Regions from separate parts of the Streptomonospora salina genome, predicted to be linked through region 1. Evidence: predicted binding sites of a transcription regulator. Region 1 holds the regulator's gene; the other holds the start of a gene.
The links. Region 1 encodes LexA, which represses DNA repair genes until DNA is damaged. Its sites were predicted from a motif close to TCGAACANNTGTTCGA; they were not measured.

Region 1 (7,026 bases):
GCGCGGCTTCGACTGGGGCTGTGTAGCGGTGCGGATGTCGAACCTGTACGCCATGTCCTGCCACACCGCCGCCGTCGACTACCAGGCCGGCTCCTCCGTCCCCGACGACGTGGCGCTGTCCAACGCCGAGTCGCTGGCCCGTTCCGTCACCGAGGAGATCGGGTCGGGCGGCTGAAGCCGAGCCTCGGAGAGCCGGGCCCGCGGCCGGTTCCCGGCTCCCGCACGGCGGGCGCCTCCGGGGGAGTTCTCCGGAGGACGCGTCACAGGTCGGCCTGCGACTCCAGGAACCGGTCCAGAGCGGGTTGCACGTCGGGGGAGAAGCGGCGGTCGGCGTCGAGGACCGCGGCGCCGGGCGCGTCGCTGTACATTCGGAACACGTGGTCGGCGCCGTCGAGGTCGACGCGCCGGGCGCCGGGCAGGCCGGTCATGAGGCGGTCGACGGCGGCGGCGGTGATCTGGGAGTCCTCCGTGCCGCGCAGCACCAGTGCGGCGGTCTGCGGAGGCAGGTCGCGGGCCAGTTCCACCGGGTCCATGGTGTCGATCCTGCGCAGGAACGGTACGAACTCGGGGGCCAGGATCCGGTTCACCTCCGATGCCAGGTGCAGCCCGTCCAGGTCCTCGCCGTCGCGGATCCGGGCGATGCCGTAGCGCAGGTCGGACAGGGTCTCCTCGGCCCGCCCGAAGTCCATGGATCCGGCGGCCTCGGCCTGGCGGACCTGCTCGGTGATCTGCCGGTCGACGGTGTCGAGGTAGCGCCGGCCGGGCGGGGCGGCGAGGACGAGCGCCCGGGGCGGATGCGCGTCGACGATCGTGTGTGCGTTCAGCGCGAACAGCGCCCCTTCGCTGTGGCCCACCACCATCAGCCGGGACGGGTCGACCTCGGGCCGGTCGGCGAGGTGGGCGTAGGCGTCGGCGAACTCCTCGGCGAAGACGTCGTAGCCGACCGTCGCGTCGTCGTCGCGTGCGGCCATGCCCGTCTTGCCGCTGCCGAGTTTGTCGTAGCGCAGTGACGCCACCCCGGAGTCGGCCAGTACGCGCGCGAAGTTCTCGTTGGTTCCCGCGTCGGGCCGGGCCGGGTTGTCGCCGTCGCGGTCGGTGGGGCCGCTTCCGGAGACGATCAGCGCGGCGGGCAGGTCCGTGCCGCCGCCGGGCGGCAGCGCGAAGGTGCCGTGGAGGGTGTCGGGTCCGCTCTCGAATGTCACAGGGAGCTGCTGCGGGCGGACGCCCGGCGGTTCGGGGGCGGTCCCGGAGCCGCCGGATCCGTCGCCGGGGGCGCAGCCGGCGGCGAGCAGGACTGTCAGGAGCACGGACGGGGCGGTGGCGCGAAGGGCGGCGCGGACGGGCATGGTCCCACCGTAGTGGCCGGGTCCGCCCCGGGCTGTGGCCGGCGCGGTCGGCGGCGGCCGCGCCGGGGACCTTCGTGCCCGCGGGACCGGGACGCCTCGGCCCGTACACGCTGTGCTGCCGAACCGGTGGCGGCACCGGCCTTTGGTCCCTGGCGCTTCTGCCGCGTTGTGGTCTAGCGCGCCGCGTGTCCAGGCGGCGAAGCGCCGCCGGACGGATCGGGAGCGGGATAACCGTTGAATTCCGAAAACGTGTCGGGCCCGTGATCAGTAAGCCGGATCACGGGCCCGTGCCGAAGCGATTCGAATTCGTTACCGGACGCCGCCGGTGCCTCACACGCGTCGCAGAACGGTGACGACCTTGCCGAGAATGGTGGCGTCGTCACCGAGAATCGGCGTGTAGTCGTCGTTGCGCGGCAGCAGCCACACATGGCCGTCGTCGCGTTTGAAGGTCTTGACCGTGGCCTCGTCGTCCAGCAGTGCAGCGACGATGTCGCCGTTGTCGGCGTCGGGCTGCTGGCGGACGACGACCAGGTCGCCGTCGGTGATGGCGGCATCGACCATCGAGTCGCCGACCACGTTCAGCATGAACAGCCGGCCCTCGCCCACGAGCTGCTTGGGGAGGGTGAGCACGTCCTCGATGGACTCCTCGGCCAGGATCGGGCCGCCGGCGGCGATGCGTCCGACGACCGGAACCGCCGTGGCCCGGGATTCGTCGGCCTCGGGGGTCTCCTCCAAGTGGTCCCACGAGCGGACCGGAGCCTGTCCCGGAATGCGGATTTCGACCGCGCGTGGGCGGTTCTGATCGCGATAGAGATAGCCTTTGCGTTGCAACACCTTCAATTGGTGCGCCACACTGGACGGGCTCGATAGCCCCACCGCGTCGCCGATCTCCCGGATCGACGGTGGATACCCGCGCTGCCGCACGTAACGGTGGATGCAGTTCAACACGCTCTGCTGGCGGGCGGTAAGCTTCGGTGCTCCCTCGGCGCCGTCAGCGGAGTCCTGCGGATCCGCGGGTGGAGCGGCAGTGGACCGGAGTGCGGTGACGGACCCCCCGCCCGCGTGAGGTTCCTGGGTTCCGTGGTTCTCCTCCGGCACGGCCGGCCTCCTCGGGGGTCGGTTGTTCTGGATGCGGCTATCGGTGCAGGCGTCAGGCGGATCCCCCCGACACGTGGGACCGGCCCGTCGATCGATCTTCGCCAGCGGTAGCGCGCGTGCGACCACGTCGAGTGGCAGCGCCGATACCGCAGCGAAACATGTCCAACGCTACTGCGTGCACACGGCAATATCAAACAAACGTTCGAGATGGTGCTGAAAATTTCGCGCGGATGCGGTAGGAATCGAACGTTAGTTCTAATGGACTGGCGTACGAAGGTGAGGGCTGTGTGGCCATGACTCTGTCTGCGTCTCGATCCGCCGCTGCATTCGAATCCCCCGTGGACTGGCCGGACGCACCGGCTCCCGACTCTGCCGCCCGGCCCGGCCGCCGCGGCCGCCGCTCCCGGCTGTGGGTGGTGCCGGCCCAGGCGCCGCCGCCGGCCGACGAGTCCGCCCGCCTCGGCGGAGCGGCAGCGGCCGACACGATCCCGGGCGCGCACAACGGTGCGCTGTTCGACTGGGAGCGGCAGCTTCCGGAGTGGAGCTGCGCCGAATCCGCGGCCGAAGCCGCGGCCGTACCCGCCCAGCCGGCTCCGGACCGCTCCCGGCGACGGCCGGTGCATCCGGACCCCGAGCCCGCCCGGGCGTCCCGCGCCCCGGCCACGGCGCTGGCCGCCGCCGTTCGGGTCTGGAGCGACCGCCTCACCCGCCGCGGGCGCATCGTCGTGGGCACCGCCGCCTCGGTGCTGGCCACCGCCGCGCTGGTGGCGCTGGCCACGGCCGCCGCCACCGCCGGCGCCGCCGCATCCGGCGCGGCCCCCGAATCCGCTCTGCGCGAGGAACCCCCCTCCACCGTCGTCGTCCGCGACGGCGACACGCTCTGGGACATCGCCGAGCGCGTGCGACCCGGCGACGACCCCCGCAGCACCGTGCACAGGATCGTGCGGGTGAACGGTCTCGGCGAGTCCGAGCTCGAACCGGGCCAGGAGCTGGAGATGCCGGACTTCTGACCGGACCCGTACCGGGACCGCCGGCGAACCGGTCGCGCCGGGACAGCCCTGTCGGCCGCCGGCCGAATTCGGGCGCCGCTGTACCGGCGCCGCGGCAGCTGCGCCGGTGCCGCCCTGGAGATATCCCACCGCGCTCTCCACAGCGGCGGTGACGGGTCCCGATGCGCCGTACACGCGCCCCGCGGCCCCGGCCGGGCTCCGGCGTGTACGCGCCCGAGCGGGCGGCGCGGGCGAGTAAGGTACCGACCGGTCGCCGCCGCGTCCGGTGCCGGGAATCCGCCCGGTGCGCCGCCGGTGTGCGCGTCCGCCCCCTTCCCGCCGCCGGCGCGGCCTCTCCGGGCCGGCCCCGCCGCCCCGGAGAGGCCCCGGGCGACCGGATTCCGTGTTCGCGGTCGGCCGTGCTCGGGATGTGGGTCTGGGCACAGGAGTCCGGTCCGGCGGGCGGGAACGCAGGCGGCACGCCCGGCCGCTGCGCGTTTCGCGGGGCCGGTGACCTGCACGGCTTTCCCGCAGCCCGCATAAGGGGCTTGCGTAGTGGGTACGCCGGTCGTAAGTTGACCACAACATCTAGTGCTTGCCTTGGAACACGCAGCCTAGAAATTGTGCTTTAGTGGGTACCTGATCTCCCGTCGCCCCCGCACCGCGGGCGGTTCCGACGGGGGCGGCCACCTCCGCCGTGACGGCGCATCCCGCACATCCGCGGGCGGCGCCGTGCGCTCGCGGACGCCGTGGCCGGAACGAGCCGAACCGATCACGGGGGAGGGACGCCGGCATGCACTGCCCGTTCTGCCGTCACCCGGACACCCGGGTGATCGACAGCCGGTCCACCGAAGACGGTTCGGCCATCCGGCGCCGGAGGTCCTGCCCGCAGTGCGAGCGCCGATTCACCACGCAGGAGACGGTCCTGCTGATGGTGTGCAAGCGCTCGGGCGTGACCGAGCCGTTCTCCCGCACCAAGATCGTCGCCGGGGTGCGACGCGCCTGCCAGGGGCGGCCGGTCACCGAGGACGCGCTGGCGCAGCTGGGCCAGCAGGTCGAGGAGGAGATCCGGTCCCGGGGTGCGGCCGAGGTCCCCGCCCACGAGATCGGGCTGGCGATACTGGGCCCGCTGCGCGAGCTGGACGAGGTGACCTACCTGCACTTCGCCTCGGTCTACCGCGGATTCGAGTCGCTGGCCGACTTCGAGACCGAGATCGCCGAACTGCGGGCGGGGCGGGAGCGCCACGGAGCGCCGTCGGCGCAACCGGAGCAGCCGGCCGAGGCCGACACCGAAGACTGAGAAGACGAGGACCGGGCCGCCGCGGGCGGCCCGGCGAGCACGACGCACCGCATCCAACCGGGTGGAGCGGTGCCTGATCCGGGTACGCGACGAGGAGCAGGGGGAGCGACATGACGGAGACCGCTAGCGGGGCGGCTCGCAAAGGCAAAGACCGGCGCAAGGGGCTGAAGATGGAGCGCATCTTCACGCAGCCGGGCGTCCACCCCTATGACGCGGTCGAGTGGGAGCGCCGGGACGTCGTCATGACCAATTGGCGCGACGGCACGGTCAACTTCGAGCAGCGCGGCGTGGAGTTCCCCGCCGGCTGGACGATGAACGCCACCCAGATCGTCGCCAGCAAGTACTTCCGGGGCGCGATGGGCACCCCCGAGCGCGAGTGGAGCCTCAAACAGCTCGTCGACCGGGTCGCCGGCACCTATACCGGCACCGGAGTGGCCGAGGGCTACTTCGCCTCCGACGAAGACGCCGAGATCTTCGACCACGAGCTCAAGCACGCCCTGATCAACCAGTACTTCAGCTTCAACTCCCCGGTGTGGTTCAACGTCGGCACCTCCTCCAGCCAGCAGGTCTCCGCGTGTTTCATCCTCTCCGTGGACGACACCATGGAGTCGATCCTGGACTGGTACAAGGAAGAGGGGATCATCTTCAAGGGCGGCTCCGGCGCGGGGGTCAACCTCTCGCGGATCCGCTCCAGCAGCGAGCTGCTGACCTCCGGCGGCACCGCCTCCGGTCCGGTTTCGTTCATGCGCGGAGCCGACGCCTCGGCCGGCACCATCAAGTCCGGCGGCGCCACCCGCCGTGCCGCCAAGATGGTCGTGCTCGACGTCGACCACCCCGACATCCGGGAGTTCGTCGAGACCAAGTCGCGTGAGGAGCGCAAGATCCGCGCTCTGCGCGACGCCGGGTTCGACGTCGACCTGGGCGGCGACGACATGTTCAGCGTTCAATACCAGAACGCCAACAACTCCGTCCGGGTGTCCGACGCCTTCATGCGCGCCGTGGACTCCGGCTCCGACTTCGGCCTGACCTCGCGCACCACCGGCGAGGCCGTGGTCACCGTCGACGCCAGGGAGCTGTTCAACGGGATGGCCCGGGCCGCCTGGGAATGCGCCGACCCCGGGGTGCAGTACGACGACACCATCAACGACTGGCACACGACGCCCGAAAGCGGACGTATCAGTGCGAGTAACCCGTGCTCGGAGTACGTCCACCTCGACAACTCCTCCTGCAACCTGGCGTCGATCAACCTGCTGAAGTTCCTCGACGAGAACGACACCTTCGACGTCGACAACTTCGTGAAGCTGACCGAGCTGGTCATCACCGCGATGGACATCTCCATCAGCTTCGCCGACTTCCCCACCGAGAAGATCGGCGAGACCACGCGGGCCTTCCGCCAGTTGGGCATCGGATACGCCAACCTCGGCGCGCTGCTCATGGCCACCGGCCACGCCTACGACTCCGACGGCGGCCGCGCCGTCGCGGGGGCCATCACCTCGCTCATGACCGGCACCGCCTACAAGCGCAGCGCCGAGATGGCCGGCGTGGTCGGCCCGTACGAGGGCTACGCCAAGAACGCCCAAGCCCACAAGCGGGTCGTCCGCAAGCACGCCGCCGCCAACGACGACCTGCGCACCGTCGGAGAGATGGACCGCACCATCTCCTCCGCGGCGACTTCGGCCTGGCAGCAGTGCCTCAAGATCGGAGAGAAGAACGGCTGGCGGAACGCCCAGGCGAGCCTTCTCGCGCCTACCGGAACGATCGGATTCATGCTCGATTGCGACACAACAGGCATCGAGCCCGATTTCTCCCTTGTCAAGTACAAGAAACTGGTCGGCGGCGGGTCGATGCAGATCGTCAACCAGGCGATTCCGCGGGCGCTGCGCAACCTCGGCTACCAGGAGGAGCAGGTCGAGGCGATCGTCGAGTACATCTCCGAGAACGGCCACGTCATCGACGCGCCCGGCCTGCGCCCCGAGCACTACGAGGTCTTCGACTGCGCCATGGGCAAGCGCTACATCAAGCCCATGGGCCACGTGGAGATGATGGGGGCGGTGCAGCCGTTCCTGTCCGGCGCGATCTCCAAGACGGTGAACGTGCCCGAGGAAGCCACCGTCGAGGACTTCGAGCACATCTACTTCCAGGGCTGGAAGCTGGGGCTCAAGGCGCTGGCGGTCTACCGCGACAACTGCAAGGTCGGCCAGCCGCTGTCGACCTCCTCGACCGAGACCGAAAAGGAGACCGAGCCCGCGCCGGAGGTCGTCGAGGTCAACCGGCCGGTGCGGCGGCGCCTGCC
Region 2 (7,026 bases), 150 kb from region 1:
TCGTCCCCACGAGCAGGAACCGCGCGGCGTGGCGCACCGAGACCCCCTCGCGCTCGACGTGGGAGGTGCCCATGGCGGCGGCGTCCAGCAGCAGGTCGACCAGGTGGTCGTGCAGCAGGTTGACTTCGTCGACGTAGAGGACGCCGCGGTGGGCCTCGGCGAGCAGACCGGGTTCGAAGGCCTTGACGCCTTCGGTGAGGGCCCGTTCGATGTCCAGCGAGCCCACCAGCCGGTCTTCGCTGGCGCCCACCGGAAGCTCCACCAGCTTCGCCTCGCGCTCGGCGGGCACCGCGGAGTCGCTGTGGGGACCGTCGGGGCACTGGGGGTCGGGGGCGGCGGGGTCGCAGCCGAACCGGCAGTCCTGGACCACGTCGAGGTCGGGCAGCAGCGACGCGAGCGCGCGCACGACGGTCGACTTGGCGGTGCCCTTCTCACCGCGCACCAGGACGCCGCCGACGTCCGGCGAGACGGCGTTGATCAGCAGCGCGAGTTTCAGGTCGTCCATTCCGACGACCGCGCTGAACGGGTAGCGAGCAGGAGCGCTCACGCAGGTCAGTCCTTCCTCGGGAATCCGCGCCCATAGGGGTCGTGCCCGGTGCCGCGCAGTCTCCTGGCTTCCGGATCACCGCTCGCCCGCCGCCTTCCCACCGGACGACGTCCGGCAGTGGCGCTCGTTGCGGGCCGCTCCCCGGTCACAGTGGCGGGACCGCCCCGGATTCGCACCGGGTTCCTGCGTGCTGGGGGCTCGACCGCAGGGTGTGCGGCCGGATCCGCCCAGCGCCGGCACCGCTCCCAAGAGTCTCATACCGCCCCCGGACCGTCCCCACCGCGTCGGCCGGTGCGCACCGCACCCTGCCTCCCCGGCGCGATCCGCCCGCCGCCGCGCGCTTGGGGGGTCGACACCGCGCCGGTCCCCCTCCCGCTGGACCGTGCGCGCGACCGGCTCGAACCCGGCCTGGCCGGCGGCATCGCGGAGGGCCGCACACTCGCCGGCTCCGACGCAGCCCGCGCCGAGGCCGAGCGCACCCGCATCGTCCACCGGGTGCGGGAGATCGGCCGGGAGTTCGAGCAGGCGACCGGGTACCGCGGGCGGCGGCCGGATGCGGACACCGGGCGCCGGTTCGGTTCCGGTACCGGACCGGCGCCCGGCCGGATCAGTCCCAGACGCGGGCCAGCAGCCACGCGTCGGAGGCGGAGTCGTGCTGGAGTTCGTACACCCCCCGGGCACGGGTCGATCCCGCCTCGACCCGCCAATGGGCGCGCTGGGGCAAGTTGCCCCGGGTCGCGCGCGACCAGTCGGAGCGCAGGGTGATCCAGTGGTCGACGACGTGGCGGACGTTGTAGACGCGGCGGTCCCATACGAAGCGCACCGGCCGTCCTTCGCGCTCGGTGACGGCGACCGGCACACCGTAGACGTGGCCCACTGGCGACACTCCCCTCAGCTGCGGCCTCCCGCGGGAGGCTCCGGCCTGCGGGGAAGGACAGACCCTGGATTCGAACACGTGTTCTAACGATAGCCGATATCCGGAGTATGCGGAACCCGGATGCGGCGCGGCCTGTCTAAAATCGACATGCACCCGCCCCAAGCTCGACGAAGCCCGGCAATCGGCTCCGACACGCCCGCTCCGGGCGTCTGTACGCTATGACGCGAATTCCCCCTGGCCTAAGGAACTCAGCACTGTGACGGACAACGGGCACGAGCGCGCCAAACCCCTGCGCACCGGCGACCCCCAGGAGCTCGGCGACTACCGCATCGAGGGCAGACTGGGGCGGGGCGGCATGGGCACCGTCTACCTGGCCCGCGACTCCGCCGACCGGCAGGTCGCCGTCAAGCTGATCCACCCCGACTTGACCGACGACTCCGACTTCCGCCGCCGGTTCGCGCGCGAAGTCGAATCCGCCCGCAAAGTCGCCCGGTTCTCCACCGCCGGCGTCCTCGACGCCCGCCTCGACGGCGATCCGCTGTTCATCGTCTCGGAGTACGTTCCCGGCCCCAACCTGGCCCAGTCCGTCACCGCCGACGGCCCCATGGCCGGGGGAACGCTGGAGAGCCTCGCCCTGGGGGTCGCGGCGGCGCTGACCGCCATCCACCGCGCCGGCGTCGTCCACCGCGACCTCAAACCCGGAAATGTGCTGCTCTCGGCGGTGGGCCCCAAGGTGATCGACTTCGGTATCGCCCGGGCCATGGACGACGAGAGCGCGGTCACCCGCTCCAGCCAGCTGATGGGCACACCCTCCTACCTGGCGCCCGAGCTGATCGCCGGCGGCGAGATCACCCCGGCCTCCGACATCTTCTCCTGGGGCTGCCTCGTCGCCTATGCCGGCACCGGCAAGGCGCCGTTCGACGCGCAGACGGTCCCCGCGGTGCTGCACCTCATCAGTTCCGGCGAGGCCGACCTGGAAGGCCTGGACGCGCAGCTGACCGGCCTGATCCGCAGCGCACTGGACAAGGACCCGCGCAACCGGCCCACCGCGCAGCAGCTGATGACCATGCTGGTGGGCCAGGACGACCCGGCCGAAGCGGAGGCGATCGCCGGCGACACGGTGGTCGAGTCCTGGACACCGCCGTCCACCGCGGCGGCCGCGGGCGCGGCCGGCGGGGCGCCGACCGGCGCCGCCGCGGCGGAAGCCGCCGACGGCGCGGAGCCCGGTTCCGGATCCGGGAACGGCGGGGACGCGGCCGCTCCCGGAACCGACGCGGTCCCGACCGAACCGGCCCCCCACCCGCAGCAGCCCGACACCGCATCCCCGGCACCGGCCACCCGGCCCTACCCCCAGGAGGACGGTCCCGCGTCGGGTCCGCAGGCCCCGTACGGGCCCGGGTCCGCCGGCGGACCCGGGCCGCAGCCGCCTCCGCCCGGTCCGCAGTGGCAGCCGCCGCACGGCCCCCCGCCGGGCGCCGAGGCGGGATACGCGCCGCCCGGCGGCTTCCCCCCGGCCGGACCACAGCAGCAGCCCTACGGCCACCCGTCCGGCCCCCAGCCCCAGTACGGCCCGTCGGGACCGCAGGCCCCGCCCGGCCCCCCGGGACCGCAGGGGCCGCAGCCGGGTCCCCGGCAGCAGCCCTACGGGCCGGGACCGGTCTCGCCGCCCTACGGGCAGCCGGCCGCGGGCTACGGCGGCCCCGCGACGCCCGGCGGTCCGGGCGGTCCGGGCGGCGGGGGCACTCCCGGCGGCCCCGCGCCCCGCAGGAGGCGCCGCACCGGCATGCTCCTGGGCGCCGCGGCGACCGTGCTGGTACTGGTGGCGGGCGGTGTGATCGGCTCCGCACTGCTACTCGGCGGCGGGCCGCCCGACGGCACCCTCGTCTACCAGGACGACTTCGCCACCAACGGCTGGGACGTCGACGAGTACGAATCCGACGACGAGTACCTGGAGCGGGCCTACCACCCCGACCACGGGCTGATCCTGCGCATCTCCGAGACCAACGACTTCGGGGGCACCATCGGCGACACCCCGCCCTACGAGGGCGAATTCCCCGAAGCCGCCCGGGTCGAAGCCGACGTCGAAGTGCTCGCCGGCCCCGACTACAGCGAGTTCGGTGTCTGGTGCCACCTCCAGGAGGCCGACGACGAGGACGAGAGCACCTCCTACGAGGCGCTGGTCCGGTTCGACGGCGGCGGCGCCGAACTCCGGCGCGACGGCGGCCCCGCCGGGGAGGCGGCGCTGGCCTCGACCGACGAGGTCGACGGCTACGTCCCGCGGCCGGAGGACTCCTCCCCCTTGGAGGACGGCGACGACGCGGATCCCGTCCTCAACACGGTGACGCTGACCTGCGAACCCGACGAGGACGCCGGGACCATGGACCTCGACCTGTGGGTCAACGGCGAACACGCGCTCGAAGCCGTCGACCCCGACCCGCTGCCCGACGACGCGACCGAGGAGCGGCCGCGCAGGACGGGGATCCGGCTCAAGCGCACCGGCAGCGAAGAGGACACGCCGATGGTCGGGTTCCACCGCTTCGAGCTCCAGCGCCTCGGCGGCCCGGAAACCGGAGGCACGGCGGCCGACACCGCCTGAGGACCGGGGCGGCCGAGGGCGGTGTTCGCGACCTAGCCTGGTCCTGTGCAGGCCGGCAGCACCTGCACGGACAAGCCCCATGACGCAGCACTCAGAGAGGTCAGGCATGCGCGCCATCGTCATCGAAGAGCAGGGCGGCCCCGAGGCCATGCGCCTCGCCGACATCGACACACCCGATCCGGGGGCCGGCGAGGTGCTGGTCGACGTCGACGCCCGCGGCGTCAACTTCATCGACGTCTACCAGCGCAGCGGCGCCTACTCGGTGCCCACCCCCTTCACCCCGGGGGTCGAGGCGGCCGGCCGCGTCGCCGCCGTCGGGCCCGGCGTCACCGAGTTCGCCGCAGGCGCCCGGGTCGCCTGGGCCATGCTGCCCGGCGGCTACGCCGACCAGGCCGTGGTTCCGGTGCAGCGGCTGGTCCCCGTGCCCGACGGCGTCACCGCCGAGCAGGCCGCCGCCACCCTGCTGCAGGGCATGACCGCGCACTACCTGACCCACGCGACCTACGCGGTCCAACCCGGCGAGACCGTGCTGGTGCACGCCGCCGCGGGCGGTACCGGGCTGCTGCTGGTCCAACTGGCGAAGGCGCGCGGCGCCACGGTCATCGGAACCGCCTCCACCGGGGAGAAGCAGCGGTTGGCGCGCGAGGCCGGCGCCGACGAGATCATCGACTACACGACCGCCGATGTGGCGCCGGCGGTGCGCGAGCTGACCGACGGCCAGGGGGTGGCGGCCGTCTACGACGGGGTGGGCGCCGGCACCTTCGAGGCGAGCTTGGCGTCGCTGCGCATGCGCGGCGTGCTCGCGCTGTTCGGGCAGGCCGGCGGCGCCGTGCCGCCGGTGGACCCGCAGCGGCTGAACACCGCCGGGTCGGTGTATCTGACCCGGCCGTCGCTGGCGCACTACGTGGCCACCCGTGCGGAGCTGCTGGAGCGCGCCGCCGACGTGTTCGGGCTCGTCGAATCCGGCCGGCTGGAGGTGCGTGTCGGCGGGCGCTACGCACTGTCCGAGGCGGCACGCGCCCACGAGGACCTGGCGGCGCGGCGCACGACCGGCAAGCTGCTGCTGACCTGAGCCCGCACCCGGGCCGCGGCCCGGGCCCGCGCACCGCCGGGCGGGGCGGGCCGGATCGGCCGCCCGCTCCCGGCGGTGCCGCGCCGGCTACCGGCTGGGGCTCTCCGTGTCGCCGTCGTGTCCGCCCTCGAAGGCGGTCGCACGCTGCCCCGGAACCTGGCCGGACGCGTCGCCCGCCGCGGCCGCGGCCTCCTGGCGGGCGTTGGCCACCGCCTCAGCGGCGATCTCGGCGGCGTGGTCGGCGGCCCGGGTCGCCGTTTCGCGATTCTGGGCTGCGGTCAGCTCCGCCGGGGACTCCTCGCCGGCCTGCTCACCGGATTCCCCGGCACCCTCCTGCTCGGAACCGGTGGGCGCTGCGGCGCCGGTTTCGGAGGCGAAGGCCTTGCTGACGTTCTGTACCGCCTGGCTGAGCTCGCCGGGGATCACCCAGAAGGTGTTGCCTTCGCCGTTGGCCAGGTGCGGCAGCATCTCCAGGTACTTGTAGGCGAGCAGCTTGGGATCGGCGTTGTTGGCGTGGACCGCTTGGAAGACCCGCTCGACGGCCTGGGCCTCGCCGTCGGCCCGCAGGATGCGCGCCTGCTGGTCGCCCTGGGCCTCCAGAATGGCCTGCTGGCGGGCGCCCTCGGCGGTGAGGATGCGCTGCTGGCGCTCGCCTTCGGCGTGCAGCACGACGGCGCGCTTGTCGCGCTCCGCGCGCATCTGCTTCTCCATCGCCTCTTTGATGGAGGGCGGCGGGTCGATGGCCTTTATCTCGACGCGGTTGACCCGGATCCCCCATTTCCCGGTCGCCTCGTCGAGGACGCCCCGCAGCATGGAGTTGATCTCCTCGCGGGAAGTCAGCGTGCGCTCCAGGTCCATGCCGCCGATGACGTTGCGCAGCGTGGTAACGGTGAGCTGGTCGATGGCCGCGAGGTAGTTGGCCACCTCGTAGGCGGCTGCCCGCGGCTCGGTGATCTGGTAATAGAGCACGGTGTCGATGTTGACGACGAGGTTGTCCTCGGTGATCACCGGCTGCGGTTTGGACGAGAAGACCTGTTCGCGCAGGTCGTACTTGGTGTTGACGCGGTCGACGACCGGGATGATGAAGTTCAGCCCCGGCCTCAGGGTGCGCTGGAAGCGGCCGAACCGTTCGATGTTGTACGCGCGTGCCTGAGGGACGATCCGCACCGTCGAGACGACTGCGAGTACGACTAGCGCAGCGATGACGATGAAGAGTATTTCGATCCCCATGGCTACCTCCGGGTGGCCGAGCGGATGACGGGGGACGGTGTGCAGCGCGGCCCGGTCACGGCAGCGCTTCCCTGGGGTAGACGACGGCCGTGGCTCCGTCGATCTCCATGACGTCGACCCGGGTTCCCGGCGGGATCACGGTGTCCTCGTCGATGCAGCGGGCCGACCATTCCTCGCCGGAGAGTTTGACGCGGCCCTGCTCGCCGGTGACCTCGTCGACCACGACGGCCGACTGCCCCACGAGCCGGTCGGTTCCCGACCGCAGCGGCGGCGGCTGGTACAGGTGCCGCTTGGCGATGGGACGCACCACGACCAGCCCGGCGAGCGAAGCGACGATGAAGATGAGGACCTGCCCGACGAAGCCCATGCCCACGGCGCCGGCGACGCCGGCGACCAGCGCGGCCACGGCCAGCAGGCCCAGCGCCAGGGTGAGGGTGAAGACCTCGGCGACGCCCAGGGCGGCGGCCGCGATCAGCCAGAGGGCCCACATCGGCATGGTTACCGACCTCCCGTCCGGACACGGCTTGGTCTCAACCTACCCGCTACTAGTGAGCAACCACACAGCTGCGGCTCACATTCCGGACGCGGGCGGCACGGGCGCGCGGCGCGCGGCGGCGTGCGCGGCGCCCGCACCGGGCACGCGAGGGCGGACGCGCCAGGACACGACTCAGTCCTCGTCCTCCAGGTCGCCCTCCAAGGCGAGG

Region 2: the regulator LexA is predicted to act here: its motif matches at 1,495-1,510, upstream of HNR25_RS19860 (DUF6504 family protein).

The regions. Positions count from the first base shown of each region.
Region 1 is NZ_JACHLY010000001.1:4,529,238-4,536,263, forward strand. Features, by position in the region: gene HNR25_RS20510 (hypothetical protein) at 1-175, shown strand, start outside; gene HNR25_RS20515 (alpha/beta hydrolase family protein) at 261-1,346, opposite strand; gene lexA (transcriptional repressor LexA) at 1,677-2,294, opposite strand; gene HNR25_RS25465 (LysM peptidoglycan-binding domain-containing protein) at 2,783-3,454, shown strand; gene nrdR (transcriptional regulator NrdR) at 4,227-4,733, shown strand; gene HNR25_RS20535 (vitamin B12-dependent ribonucleotide reductase) at 4,844-7,026, shown strand, end outside.
Region 2 is NZ_JACHLY010000001.1:4,379,549-4,386,574, reverse strand. Features, by position in the region: gene HNR25_RS19865 (putative cobaltochelatase) at 1-547, opposite strand, end outside; cobalamin riboswitch at 604-733, opposite strand; gene HNR25_RS19860 (DUF6504 family protein) at 1,155-1,424, opposite strand; gene HNR25_RS19855 (serine/threonine-protein kinase) at 1,681-4,020, shown strand; gene HNR25_RS19850 (quinone oxidoreductase family protein) at 4,127-5,092, shown strand; gene HNR25_RS19845 (SPFH domain-containing protein) at 5,180-6,322, opposite strand; gene HNR25_RS19840 (NfeD family protein) at 6,378-6,818, opposite strand; gene cobN (cobaltochelatase subunit CobN) at 6,990-7,026, opposite strand, start outside.